Regions from separate parts of the Serratia bockelmannii genome, predicted to be linked through region 2. Evidence: predicted binding sites of a transcription regulator. Region 2 holds the regulator's gene; each other region holds the start of a gene.
The links. The regulator PurR, encoded in region 2, represses purine synthesis genes. The targets are predictions, from matches to a motif close to CANGCAAACGTTTGCNTG.
Positions count from the first base shown of each region.

Region 1: guaB (IMP dehydrogenase) is a predicted target of PurR. The motif match lies at 906-923, and genes of this name have one in related genera.
Region 3: pyrD (quinone-dependent dihydroorotate dehydrogenase) is a predicted target of PurR. The motif match lies at 1,240-1,257, and genes of this name have one in related genera.
Region 4: purH (bifunctional phosphoribosylaminoimidazolecarboxamide formyltransferase/IMP cyclohydrolase) is a predicted target of PurR. The motif match lies at 1,817-1,834, and genes of this name have one in related genera.

Region 1 covers NZ_CP196512.1:3,910,183-3,913,289, forward strand. The annotation lists gene guaB (IMP dehydrogenase) at 1-844, opposite strand, end outside; gene xseA (exodeoxyribonuclease VII large subunit) at 1,015-2,391, shown strand; gene ACSJLU_RS18670 (glycoside hydrolase family 31 protein) at 2,397-3,107, opposite strand, start outside.
Region 2 covers NZ_CP196512.1:2,266,531-2,269,637, reverse strand. The annotation lists gene sodB (superoxide dismutase [Fe]) at 1-407, shown strand, start outside; gene cydH (cytochrome bd-I oxidase subunit CydH) at 469-558, opposite strand; gene purR (HTH-type transcriptional repressor PurR) at 883-1,908, shown strand; gene punR (DNA-binding transcriptional activator PunR) at 1,905-2,849, opposite strand; gene punC (purine nucleoside transporter PunC) at 2,973-3,107, shown strand, end outside.
Region 3 covers NZ_CP196512.1:1,814,852-1,817,958, reverse strand. The annotation lists gene pyrD (quinone-dependent dihydroorotate dehydrogenase) at 136-1,146, opposite strand; gene ssuE (NADPH-dependent FMN reductase) at 1,405-1,983, shown strand; gene ACSJLU_RS08645 (sulfonate ABC transporter substrate-binding protein) at 2,008-2,973, shown strand; gene ssuD (FMNH2-dependent alkanesulfonate monooxygenase) at 2,993-3,107, shown strand, end outside.
Region 4 covers NZ_CP196512.1:323,791-326,897, forward strand. The annotation lists gene purD (phosphoribosylamine--glycine ligase) at 1-16, opposite strand, end outside; gene purH (bifunctional phosphoribosylaminoimidazolecarboxamide formyltransferase/IMP cyclohydrolase) at 65-1,654, opposite strand; rRNA gene ACSJLU_RS01530 (16S ribosomal RNA) at 2,292-3,107, shown strand, end outside.

The DNA of each region.
Region 1 (3,107 bases), 1.6 Mb from region 2:
CTGCGGTCGCGACGTTGCCGCCGACGATCTGCAGATCCGGGTATTTGGCGCGAGTTTCGCGGATGCGCTGCAACACGCCTTCGGAGTGGCCGTGCGAGGAGTCGATCAGCAGGACGTCAACGCCTGCCGCCACCAGCGCGTCAACGCGCTCTTCGTTGCCGGCGCCGGCGCCGACCGCCGCGCCCACGCGCAGACGGCCGTGCTCGTCTTTACAGGCGTTCGGCTTACGTTCCGCTTTCTGGAAGTCTTTAACGGTGATCATGCCCAGCAGGTGGAAACTGTCGTCCACCACCAGCGCTTTTTCTACGCGCTTTTCGTGCATCTTCTGCAGCACCACGTCGCGCGCTTCACCTTCTTTCACGGTGACCAGGCGATCTTTCGGCGTCATCACCGCAGTCACCGGCTGAGACAGATCGGTCACGAAGCGCACGTCACGGCCGGTGATGATGCCGACCAGCTCGTTGTCTTCGGTAACGACCGGGTAACCGGCGAAGCCGTTGCGCGCGGTTAGCTCTTTCACTTCCTGCAGCGTGGTGGACGGGGTAACGGTCTGCGGGTCGGTAACTACGCCGCTTTCATGCTTCTTCACGCGGCTGACTTCTTCAGCCTGGCGCTCGATGGACATGTTTTTGTGGATGAAGCCCAGGCCGCCTTCCTGCGCCAGCGCGATGGCCAGGCCGGATTCGGTCACGGTATCCATGGCTGCGGACAGCATAGGGATGTTCAGGCGGATGGTTTTGGTCAGTTGAGTGCCGAGCTCTGCGGTGTTAGGCAGAACCGTGGAGTGGGCTGGAACCAGGAGGACGTCGTCAAACGTCAGAGCTTCTTTAGCGATACGTAGCATGGGCAATATCTCACCAGGGTGGGCTGTGAAAAAGATAAAATATTGCCGCGGCATTATACAGAGCGGAATCGGTTGCCTCCAGCACTTTCTTACAAAAAGTCTTGATTACCTTTTTCAGCCATGTAGTATCGACCAATTAAGTGATTGTTTTGAAATTTGATCTGGGTCACATGTCGCTACCTGTTTCGCCTTCCATTTTTACCGTAAGCCGCCTCAATCAGACGGTTCGCCAACTGCTGGAAATGGAAATGGGGCAGATTTGGCTCTCCGCCGAGATCTCCAACCTCTCCCAGCCCGCCTCCGGCCACTGGTATTTCACGCTGAAAGACGACCGCGCCCAGGTGCGCTGCGCGATGTTCCGCAACAGCAACCGCCGCGTCACCTTCCGGCCGCAAAACGGCCAGCAGGTCCTGGTGCGCGCCAGCATCACGCTGTATGAACCGCGCGGCGACTACCAGCTGATCGCCGAGAGCATGCAGCCCGCCGGCGACGGCCTGCTGCAGCAACAGTTCGAGCAGCTGAAACAGCGCCTGAGCGCCGAAGGGCTGTTCGATCAGCAGTTCAAGCAGCCGCTGCCCGCCCCGGCCAAACGCGTCGGGGTGATCACCTCCGCCAGCGGCGCGGCGCTGCACGATATCCTGCAGGTGTTGCAGCGGCGCGATCCATCGCTGCCGATCGTCATCTACCCCACCTCGGTGCAGGGCGCGGAAGCGCCGATGCAAATCGTGCGCGCCATCGAGACCGCCAACCGCCGCGATGAATGCGACGTGCTGATCGTCGGCCGCGGCGGCGGTTCGCTGGAAGATCTGTGGAGCTTCAACGACGAACGCGTGGCGCGGGCGATCTTCGCCAGCCGCATTCCGATCGTCAGCGCCGTCGGCCATGAAACCGACGTCACCATCGCCGACTTCGTCGCCGATCTGCGCGCGCCGACCCCTTCCGCCGCCGCCGAACTGGTCAGCCGCAATCAGCTTGAGCTGTTGCGCCAGCTGCAGTCGCAGCAGCAGCGGCTGGAGATGGCGATGGATTACTATCTGGCGCAGCGCCAGCAGCAGTTCACCCGCATTCACCACCGTTTACAGCAGCAGCATCCGCATCTGCGCCTGGCGCGCCAGCAGACGCTGCTGTTCAAGCTGCAGCGCCGGATGGAAGACGGCATGCAGCAACAGCTGCGCCTGGCCGCCCGCCGCAGCGAACGCGCCCAGCAGCGGCTGGCGCAGGTGCAGCCGCAGGGCCGCATTCACCGCTACCAACAGCGCGTACAGCAGCAGGAATACCGTCTGCAGCAGGCGATGGAGCGGCAGCTCAACTCCTACCGCCAGCGCTTCGGCGTGGCCTGCAGCCAACTGGAAACCGTCAGCCCGTTGGCGACGCTGGCGCGCGGCTACAGCGTGACGCAAACTCCGCGCGGCGAGCTGCTGAAAACCACCAAGCAGGCGCAGGTCGGCGAACTGCTGAAAACCCGCCTGCAGGATGGCTGGGTGGAAAGCGAGGTGAAAACCATCACCGTCGCCAAAAAGCCGCGCAAGAAGCGCGCGGCCGAGTAACCCTCCTACTCCAGCGTAAAACGCTCGCCCGGTTCGCCGTTCACCCACAGCGCGCGCGTTTCACCTTCCGGCAGGCTGAGCGTCAGCGTGCGCCAAGCCGGGCGGAAATGCCCTTCCGTCGTGATATCCAGCATAATGCGCTGATTGTCGCAGCGCATTTCCCAGCGCAGCCACAGCGCATCGCCCTGCCGCCAGCCGTCGCTTTCACCGTCGTCCTCAAACAGCAGCCCACGGCTTGCACCGCAGCCCTTGAGCGGAAACAGCCGCAGCTCGCGCCGATCGTCGGCGGCCACGTCCACATGCGCCAGCCGCTGCGACAGCGGCAGCGCTGCCCCGGCGCGCACCAGCAGCGGCAGACGCTCCAGCGGCGCCGCCAGCGTTACCGTCTGGCCGCCGCCGAACCACTGGCCGCTGTAGAAGCAGTACCAGCCTTCGCCGTTGTCCGGCAGATACACCGAACGCCGGCGCTGCCCCGGTTCCACCACGCTGGCCACCAGCAGATCGCGGCCGATCAGAAAATCGTCGTTCTCGCCGAAGGCGCGCGCATCCTGTTCATGATCGAGGAAGGTCGGGCGCAGCATCGGTTCATCGTCGGCGCAGGCCTGCCATAGCAGGGTGTAGAAATACGGCAGCAGCCGGTAACGCAGGTTGATCGCCTCGCGCACCGCCGGGGTGGCGGCCGGGTACATCCAGGGCTCGTTGACCGTGGCGTCGTC
Region 2 (3,107 bases):
AGACCTCTAACGGCGGCGTCTTCAACAACGCCGCGCAGGTGTGGAACCACACCTTCTACTGGCACTGCCTGTCACCACAGGGCGGCGGTGAACCGCAGGGCGAACTGGCGGCAGCGATCGTCAAATCCTTCGGCTCTTTCGCTGCGTTCAAAGAGCAGTTCACCGATGCCGCAGTGAAAAACTTCGGTGCCGGCTGGACCTGGCTGGTGAAAAAACCGGACGGCGCGCTGGCGATCGTCAACACCTCCAACGCGGCCACCCCGCTGACCGGTGAAGACAAACCGCTGCTGACCGTTGACGTGTGGGAACATGCGTATTACATCGATTACCGCAATGCGCGTCCAAAATACCTGGAAAACTTCTGGGCGTTGGTCAACTGGACCTTCGCAGCGGAAAACCTGGCGTAAGCGCAGGTTCTGAGGTGATGAGGCGCAGCCTGGCTGCGCCTTTTTTATAACCGGGGGTAAATCAGTTCAACGCGGCAACGAAGCTGAAAGCGATAATGACCGCCAGCGCGCAGACGGTAGTGAACAGCGACATCTTCAATTCGGTATCCATGACAACTCCTTTAAAATGGGCTTTCCTAAGGATAAAAGGCGCACAATTAGTACGTCAAATCATTTTCCCACAGTTCGCCGATAAAATCTTGTTATCATTTCCCGGTTTATAATCTCGATTACCTCTTCCACTTTTGTTCAATATGCGACAAAATTCGCAGTTCACAACTGCGTACCGGCATTCATGCCCCTCCTGATTAAGCGCTGAAGACTTCAACACACTAAAAACTCAGTTTTCGCTTCTCTGGAGAAGGATCTACGTAGGCAAACGATTAACATCACACTTACATGCTGTAAACATGTGAGTTCAGGAGTCATTCCTTACATGGCAACGATTAAAGATGTGGCCAAACGCGCGGGCGTTTCCACCACCACCGTTTCGCACGTCATCAATAAGACTCGTTTCGTCGCCGAAGAGACCAAAGCGGCCGTGTGGGCCGCCATTAAAGAGCTGCACTACTCGCCGAGCGCCGTGGCGCGCAGCCTGAAAGTCAATCACACCAAGTCGATCGGCCTGCTGGCCACCTCGAGCGAAGCCCCCTACTTTGCCGAAGTGATCGAGGCGGTGGAAAACAGCTGCTACAGCAAAGGCTACACCCTGATCCTGTGCAACTCGCACAATAATCTCGACAAGCAGCGCGCCTACCTGGCGATGCTGGCGCAAAAGCGCGTCGACGGCCTGCTGGTCATGTGCTCCGAGTATCCGGATCAGCTGCTGGGCATGCTGGAAGACTACCGTAACATCCCGATGGTGGTGATGGACTGGGGCGCCGCGCGCGGCGACTTCACCGATACCATCATCGATAACGCGTTCGAAGGCGGCTATCTGGCCGGCCGTTACCTGATCGAGCGCGGCCACCGCGATATCGGCGCCATTCCCGGCCAACTGTCACGCAACACCGGCGGTGGCCGTCACCAGGGCTTTATGAAGGCGCTGCAGGAAGCGAATATCGACATTCGCGAAGAGTGGATCGTCCAGGGTGACTTCGAGCCGGAGTCCGGCTATAAGGCGATGCACCAAATCCTGTCGCAAAAACAGCGGCCGACCGCGGTATTCTGCGGCGGCGATATCATGGCGATGGGGGCCATCTGCGCCGCCGACGAGCTGGGCCTGCGCGTGCCGCAGGATATTTCCGTGATCGGCTACGACAATGTGCGCAACGCCCGCTACTTCACCCCGGCGCTGACCACCATTCACCAGCCGAAAGAGCGCCTGGGCGAAATGGCCTTCACCATGCTGCTAGATCGCATCATCAGCAAGCGCGAAGAGTCGCAGGTGATCGAAGTGCATCCGAAGCTGATCGAACGCCGCTCGGTCGCCGACGGCCCGTTCATCGACTACCGCCGCTAATCCCCCGCGCCGGAAGCCTGCGCAGCTTCCGGCTCCACCTCACTCAGCCACTCCTGATTCAACGTCTCTCCATCACCCAGATACGCCAGCAGCCAGCTCATCGCCGGTGACGGTTTATCCTGCTGCCAGGTCAGGCAGCACGGGCTGGCGGGAAACGGCTGCTGCAGCTGCAACGCCTTCAACTCACCGCGCTGCACCCGCGGCAGCGCCAGATGCGCCGGCATCATACCGACGCACAGCCCGGCGCACAGACAGTCGAACGCCGAGGTCCAGTCCGGCACCACCAGCCGCCGCTGGTTATCCAGCGTCCAAGTGACACGCTTGGGCAGATTGCGCGAAGTGTCCTCCAGACAAAGCGCAGGGTACGGCCTAAGCCGATCGTCATTCAACGCCCCTGCCAATTGTGCCAGCGGGTGCTGCGGGCTGACCACGCACAGCCAGTTCATATCCCCCATGTCGCGAAAGGCGAAGCCGCCGCCGACCGGCACCGCGCGGGTGGCGCCAATCGCCATATCCGCCCTGCCGTCCACCAACGCATCCCACACGCCGTTAAACACCTCGGGTTGCAACATCAGTTCAACGTCGGGGAAATGGCGGTAGAAATCCAGCACCAGTTGGCGGCTGCGCTGCGGTTTGACGATGATGTCCACGGCGATATTCAGCTGACCGCGCCACCCGTTAGCCACCTGCTGACAATGGCGGCGTGTGTCGAGCATTTTTTTGATAACAGCTCGCGCATCCTTGATAAATAACGCGCCGGCCGGCGTCAGCTCCACATCACGGTGACGCCGCTCAAACAGCGGCACCGCCAGCCATTGTTCCAACTGCCGCACGGTGTAGCTCACCGCCGACGGCACCCGGTGCAGCTCCTGCGCCGCCGCGCTGAAACTGCCGGTGCGCGCCACCGCGTCAACCACTTCAAGAGAATATTCAGACCACATCGCTTTGCCTTCAATTTTTTTAACAGCATTTTGCAAATATTACCGTTTCACAAGCAGAGATCCAGCCGGATACACTGGCCGGCGCTAAAAACCTGCGACACTAAAATATTAACGAGAAATACCATGCGAAACTCCTTTGGTTTTATGTTCTATCTCGCCGGCCTGAGCATGCTGGGTTATCTGGCGACCGATATGTACCTGCCCGCCTTTGGCGCCATGCGGGAGGAACTGCAAATATCCGCCGGCGCGGTCAGCGCC
Region 3 (3,107 bases), 450 kb from region 2:
CTAAAAGGCGATTTTATCACCGATAAAATAGCTTAAACATCGGATAATTCCGCGAACGATATTTATGCTAACGAACAAAATATAGACGAGCCGGGGGCAGAAATAAACCCCCGGAATAAAATGAGAGGAAAAATATTAGATATGGGTAACGATATCTTTAATCAAACGCGGGCCGTGATAGATAAATCCGGAATAAATTTGCAGCAGGCTCGCGCCGGCCTCCATTTTTTCGCGCGCCGCCGTCAGCGAATCAATGCCGCCTACGCCGATAATCGGCAAGCGCCCCTGCAGTTCGGTGGAGAGGCGACGGATCACTTCGGTGCTGCGTGATTGCAACGGACGCCCGCTTAACCCACCCGCTTGTTCGCAGTAATTCAGCCCTTGGATCAATTTTCGATCCAACGTGGTATTGGTGGCGATCACGCCATCGATATTATGCCGCACCAGGCTATCGGCAATTTGGATCAATTCTTCTTCAGAAAGATCCGGCGCGATCTTTACCGCTACCGGCACATATTTGTGATGGCGCGCATGTAATTCCTGCTGCTTATTTTTAATCGCAGCCAAAAGATCGTCCAACGCTTCGCCATACTGTAAGGATCGTAACCCCGGCGTATTCGGTGAAGAGATGTTAATCGCGATATATCCGGCATACGGATAAACTTTATCCATGCAGATCAAATAATCGTCTTTTCCCTGCTCGACCGGCGTGTCTTTATTCTTGCCGATATTGATCCCAAGAATGCCGCCGAAATGGGATTTCTTAACGTTTTCAACCAGATTGTCCACGCCATGGTTATTGAACCCCATGCGGTTAATCAGGCCTTCCGCCTCAACCACGCGGAACAAGCGCGGCTTGTCGTTGCCCGGTTGCGGACGCGGCGTCACGGTGCCGACTTCCACATGGCCGAAGCCCATCGCGCCGAACGCATCGATGCATTCGCCGTTTTTATCCAGACCGGCGGCCAATCCCAGCGGGTTTTTAAACGACAGCCCCATGCAGCTGACCGGTTTGGTCGGCACGGACTGACGGACAAGAAACGCTAATGGGGTGCCGGTAATACGGCTGAGCTGACGAAAGGTCACTTCGTGCGCGCGCTCCGGATCGAGCTGGAACAACGCTTTCCTGATGAGGGGGTAGTACATGGACTCTCCTGATTTCCCGGTTGCAAACCGGGGGCGTATTATCCGGTATCCCCCGCCTAATTGGAATTGATTAAAGGCAAAAAAAGCCGTTTTTACGCAATCGTTTTCCCACTTCACCGCCAAATCGGCGCCAATCCGCTTTTGCGCATATCCAAATCAAAAAATGAGATTTAAACAACGCGCCCGGTTGCTGGTAGGTTTAAAACACTTCCCATTGATTTTCTAATTAAACCTAACTTTTAGTTATAAGGAGTGGCAATGCGCGTTATATCACTGGCCGGTAGCCCACGTATCCCATCACGTTCCGCCGCGCTGCTCTCGCTGAGTCAGAACTGGCTGCGGCAGCAAGGGGTGGAAGTGACGGCCTATACCCTGCACGACTTTGACGCCGAAGACCTGCTGTACGCCAACTTCAACAGTCCGGCGATCAAGGCGTTTGCCGAGCAGCTGGCGCAGGCCGACGGCCTGCTGATTTCCACGCCGGTTTATAAAGCGTCGTTCTCCGGCGCGCTGAAAACCCTGCTGGACCTGCTGCCGGAACGCGCGCTGGATCATAAGGTGGTGCTGCCGCTGGCGACCGGCGGTTCCGTCGGCCACATGCTGGCGGTGGACTATGCGCTGAAACCGGTGCTGGCGGCGCTGAAAGCGCAAGAGGTGCTGCACGGCGTGTTCGCCGACGACAGCCAGATCCAACTGACCGGCGAAAGCGCCACGCTCACCGACGCCGTGGCCGCCCGGTTGGAAGAGGCGCTCGCCAGTTTCTATTTGGCGCTTGGCCGCCGCAAACCGCCCGCGCTGCGCGTCGCCTCGCCGCTGACGGCGCGTCAAACCGCCTGACATGCCTGGAAAAGGAGGGCCTGAATGAAACAACGCAACGCTTTGCGACGTTGGCTGAGCGCCGCGGCCTTCACCGGCCTGCTGTCGCTGGTCTGGGCCAACGCCGCCGTCGCGCAGGATCCGGCGCAATTTCGCATCGGTTACCAGAAAGGATCGGTGAGTCTGGTGCTGGCGAAAAGCCACCGGCTGCTGGAGGAACGCTTCCCCGCCACCCGCATCAGTTGGATTGAATTTCCCGCCGGCCCGCAGATGCTGGAGGCCTTGAACGTCGGCAGCATCGATCTGGGCAGCACCGGTGATATTCCGCCGATCTTTGCGCAGGCCGCCGGCGCGGATCTGCTGTATGTCGGCGTTGAGCCGCCCAAACCGAAGGCCGAAGTAATCCTGGTGCCGGAAAATAGCCCGATCAAAACCGTCGCCGATCTGAAAGGCCATAAGGTCGCGTTCCAGAAAGGATCCAGCTCACATAACCTGCTGCTGCGATCGCTGCAAAAGGCCGGACTGAAATTTACGGATATCCAGCCCGCCTATTTGACGCCCGCCGATGCGCGCGCCGCATTCCAGCAGGGCAACGTCGATGCCTGGGCTATCTGGGATCCTTATTATTCCGCCGCGCTGCTGCAGGGCGGCGTGCGGGTGCTCGGCGACGGCACCGATCTGAATCAGACCGGTTCCTTCTATCTGGCGGCGCGCCCCTATGTCGAAGCCAATGGCGCCTTTATCAGCCAGGTCCTGACGGTGCTAACCCAGGCCGATGCACTCACCCGCAGCGACCGGGCGCAAAGCGTGACCCTGCTGGCCAACGCCATGGGGCTGCCGGAACCGGTGATCGCCAGCTATCTGGATCACCGCCCTCCGACCGCCATCACACCGCTCGATGCGCATACGATCGCCGCGCAGCAGCAAACCGCCGACCTGTTTTACGCCAACCGGTTGGTGCCGGTGAAGGTCGACATCTCGCAACGCATCTGGCGCCCAAGCGCGCAATAAATACGGGGGAACATTGACGATGAGCCTGAACGTTTTCTGGTTTTTACCCACCCATGGCGACGGCCACTATCTTGGCAGCGCGCAGGGCGCTCGCAGCGTCGATCACGGTTACTTGCAGCAGATCGCCCAGGCGG
Region 4 (3,107 bases), 1.9 Mb from region 2:
TAATCAAAATGTTCATCAGGGGCTCCACGAATGGCGTGCGCCGGAGCGCACGCGGCAAAAGGAATTAATGGCGGAAGTGACGCATGTCGGTGAAGATCATCGCGATGCCGTGTTCATTGGCGGCGGCGATCACTTCGTCGTCGCGGATTGAGCCGCCCGGCTGGATCACGCAGGTGATGCCGACTGCCGCTGCGGCATCGATGCCGTCGCGGAATGGGAAGAAGGCGTCGGAGGCCATGGCGGATCCTTTCACTTCCAGCCCTTCGTCGCTCGCTTTGATGCCGGCGATCTTGGCGGAATAAACGCGGCTCATCTGGCCGGCGCCTATGCCGATGGTCATATTGTCACGTGCATAAACGATGGCGTTGGATTTCACGAACTTGGCCACTTTCCAGCAGAACAGCGCGTCACGCAGTTCCTGCTCGGTCGGCTGGCGCTCGGATACCACGCGCAGATCGGCGGCGGTCACCATGCCGAGATCGCGATCCTGCACCAGCAGCCCGCCGTTGACGCGCTTGAAGTCCAGCCCCGCCACGCGTTGCTGCCACTGGCCGCAGGCCAGCACGCGCACGTTCTGTTTGGCGGCCAGCAGGGAGCGCGCTTCCTGGGTGACGTTTGGCGCGATGATCACTTCCACGAACTGGCGGCTGATGATCGCCTGCGCGGTGGCGGCGTCCAGCTCGCGGTTAAAGGCGATGATGCCGCCGAAGGCGGAAGTCGGGTCGGTTTGGTAAGCGCGCTCGTAGGCGGCCAGGATGTCGTCGCCGATCGCCACGCCGCAAGGGTTGGCGTGCTTGACGATCACGCAGGCCGGTTCGGCGAACTCTTTCACGCATTCCAGCGCGGCGTCGGTATCGGCGATGTTGTTATAGGACAGCGCTTTGCCCTGCAGCTGCTCGGCGGTCGCGACGGACGCTTCCTTTACCTCTTCTTCTATATAGAAGGCGGCCTGCTGGTGGCTGTTCTCACCGTAACGCATATCCTGCTTCTTGATGTAGTTGAGGTTCAGGGTTCGCGGGAAGTGGCCGGACGGCTGTTCGGTCTCGCCGTGGTACGCCGGCACCAGCGCGCCGAAGTAGTTGGCGATCATGCTGTCGTAGGCGGCGGTGTGTTCGAAGGCTTTGATGGCGAGATCGAAGCGGGTGGCATAGCGCAGCGAGCCGTCGTTGTTGTCCATCTCGGTAATGATGGCGGCGTAGTCGCTGCTCTTCACGACGATGGCGACGTCTTTATGGTTCTTGGCGGCGGAGCGCACCATGGTCGGGCCGCCGATATCGATATTTTCGACCGCGTCTTCCAGCGAGCAATCTGGGCGCGCCACGGTTTGGGCGAACGGGTACAGATTGACGACCACCATGTCGATAGGCTGGATGTCATGCTGATTCATGACCGCGTCGTCCTGGCCGCGGCGGCCGAGGATACCGCCGTGAACTTTCGGGTGCAGGGTCTTAACTCGTCCGTCCATCATCTCCGGGAAGCCGGTGTAGTCGGAAACTTCGGTAACGGGCAGACCGGCGTCTGCCAGCAGGCGGGCGGTGCCGCCGGTGGAGAGCAGTTCAACGCCGCGCTGGGAAAGCGCTTCGGCGAATTCAACGATACCGGCTTTGTCAGACACGCTGAGCAGGGCCCGGCGGATTGGACGAGGTTGTTGCATGGTTTTATCCCTTGGCTTTGAGTCGCAATTAAAGAGCGTTACGTGAATGTCCACCTCGTTCTCTCTATAAGGAAGGGTTTTTTGCCTTATAAAGGGAGGGTCAGGCACATATTCAGGTAGCGCCCCCATAAAAAGGGGGATCGTTTCGTCGCGGGGAATTGTAGCGAAAACGTTTGCGTGGCGCTCGTAAATTTTCCGTGCAAATCGCATCTGTGGATAACACTGTGCGCAAGTGGGTATAAGGCGGGGTTTTGCTGTGGAATGCAGCGAACGATCGTTTTTGCTGAAAATACCTGTTGCGGCCTGCGAGGAACTCCCTATAATGCGCCTCCATCGACACGGAACATGTGAACAACTTCACAGAGTATCCGGGGGTCGCAGAGAAAAAATCCTGAAAATTAGGGTTGACTCTGAAAGAGGAAAGCGTAATATACGCCACCTCGAGTTAGCAAGCGAAAGCACCTAACTCACTGCTCTTTAACAATTTATCAGACAATCTGTGTGGGCACTCCACAAGACGATATCCAGCATCTTCGGATGCAAAAAAATATCAAGTCTTGAAGAGTGACTAACTGAAGTAAAATTCATGCAGTAAATCTTTGAGCATCGCTTCTCGAGTGGAAGCAAATCAAGCTTTTAATTGAAGAGTTTGATCATGGCTCAGATTGAACGCTGGCGGCAGGCTTAACACATGCAAGTCGAGCGGTAGCACAGGAGAGCTTGCTCTCTGGGTGACGAGCGGCGGACGGGTGAGTAATGTCTGGGAAACTGCCTGATGGAGGGGGATAACTACTGGAAACGGTAGCTAATACCGCATAACGTCGCAAGACCAAAGAGGGGGACCTTCGGGCCTCTTGCCATCAGATGTGCCCAGATGGGATTAGCTAGTAGGTGGGGTAATGGCTCACCTAGGCGACGATCCCTAGCTGGTCTGAGAGGATGACCAGCCACACTGGAACTGAGACACGGTCCAGACTCCTACGGGAGGCAGCAGTGGGGAATATTGCACAATGGGCGCAAGCCTGATGCAGCCATGCCGCGTGTGTGAAGAAGGCCTTCGGGTTGTAAAGCACTTTCAGCGAGGAGGAAGGTGGTGAACTTAATACGTTCATCAATTGACGTTACTCGCAGAAGAAGCACCGGCTAACTCCGTGCCAGCAGCCGCGGTAATACGGAGGGTGCAAGCGTTAATCGGAATTACTGGGCGTAAAGCGCACGCAGGCGGTTTGTTAAGTCAGATGTGAAATCCCCGGGCTCAACCTGGGAACTGCATTTGAAACTGGCAAGCTAGAGTCTCGTAGAGGGGGGTAGAATTCCAGGTGTAGCGGTGAAATGCGTAGAGATCTGGAGGAATACCGGTGGCGAAGGCGGCCCCCTGGACGAAGACTGACGCTCAGGTGCGAAAGCGTGGGGAGCAAACAGGATTAGATACCCTGGTAGTCCACGCTGTAAA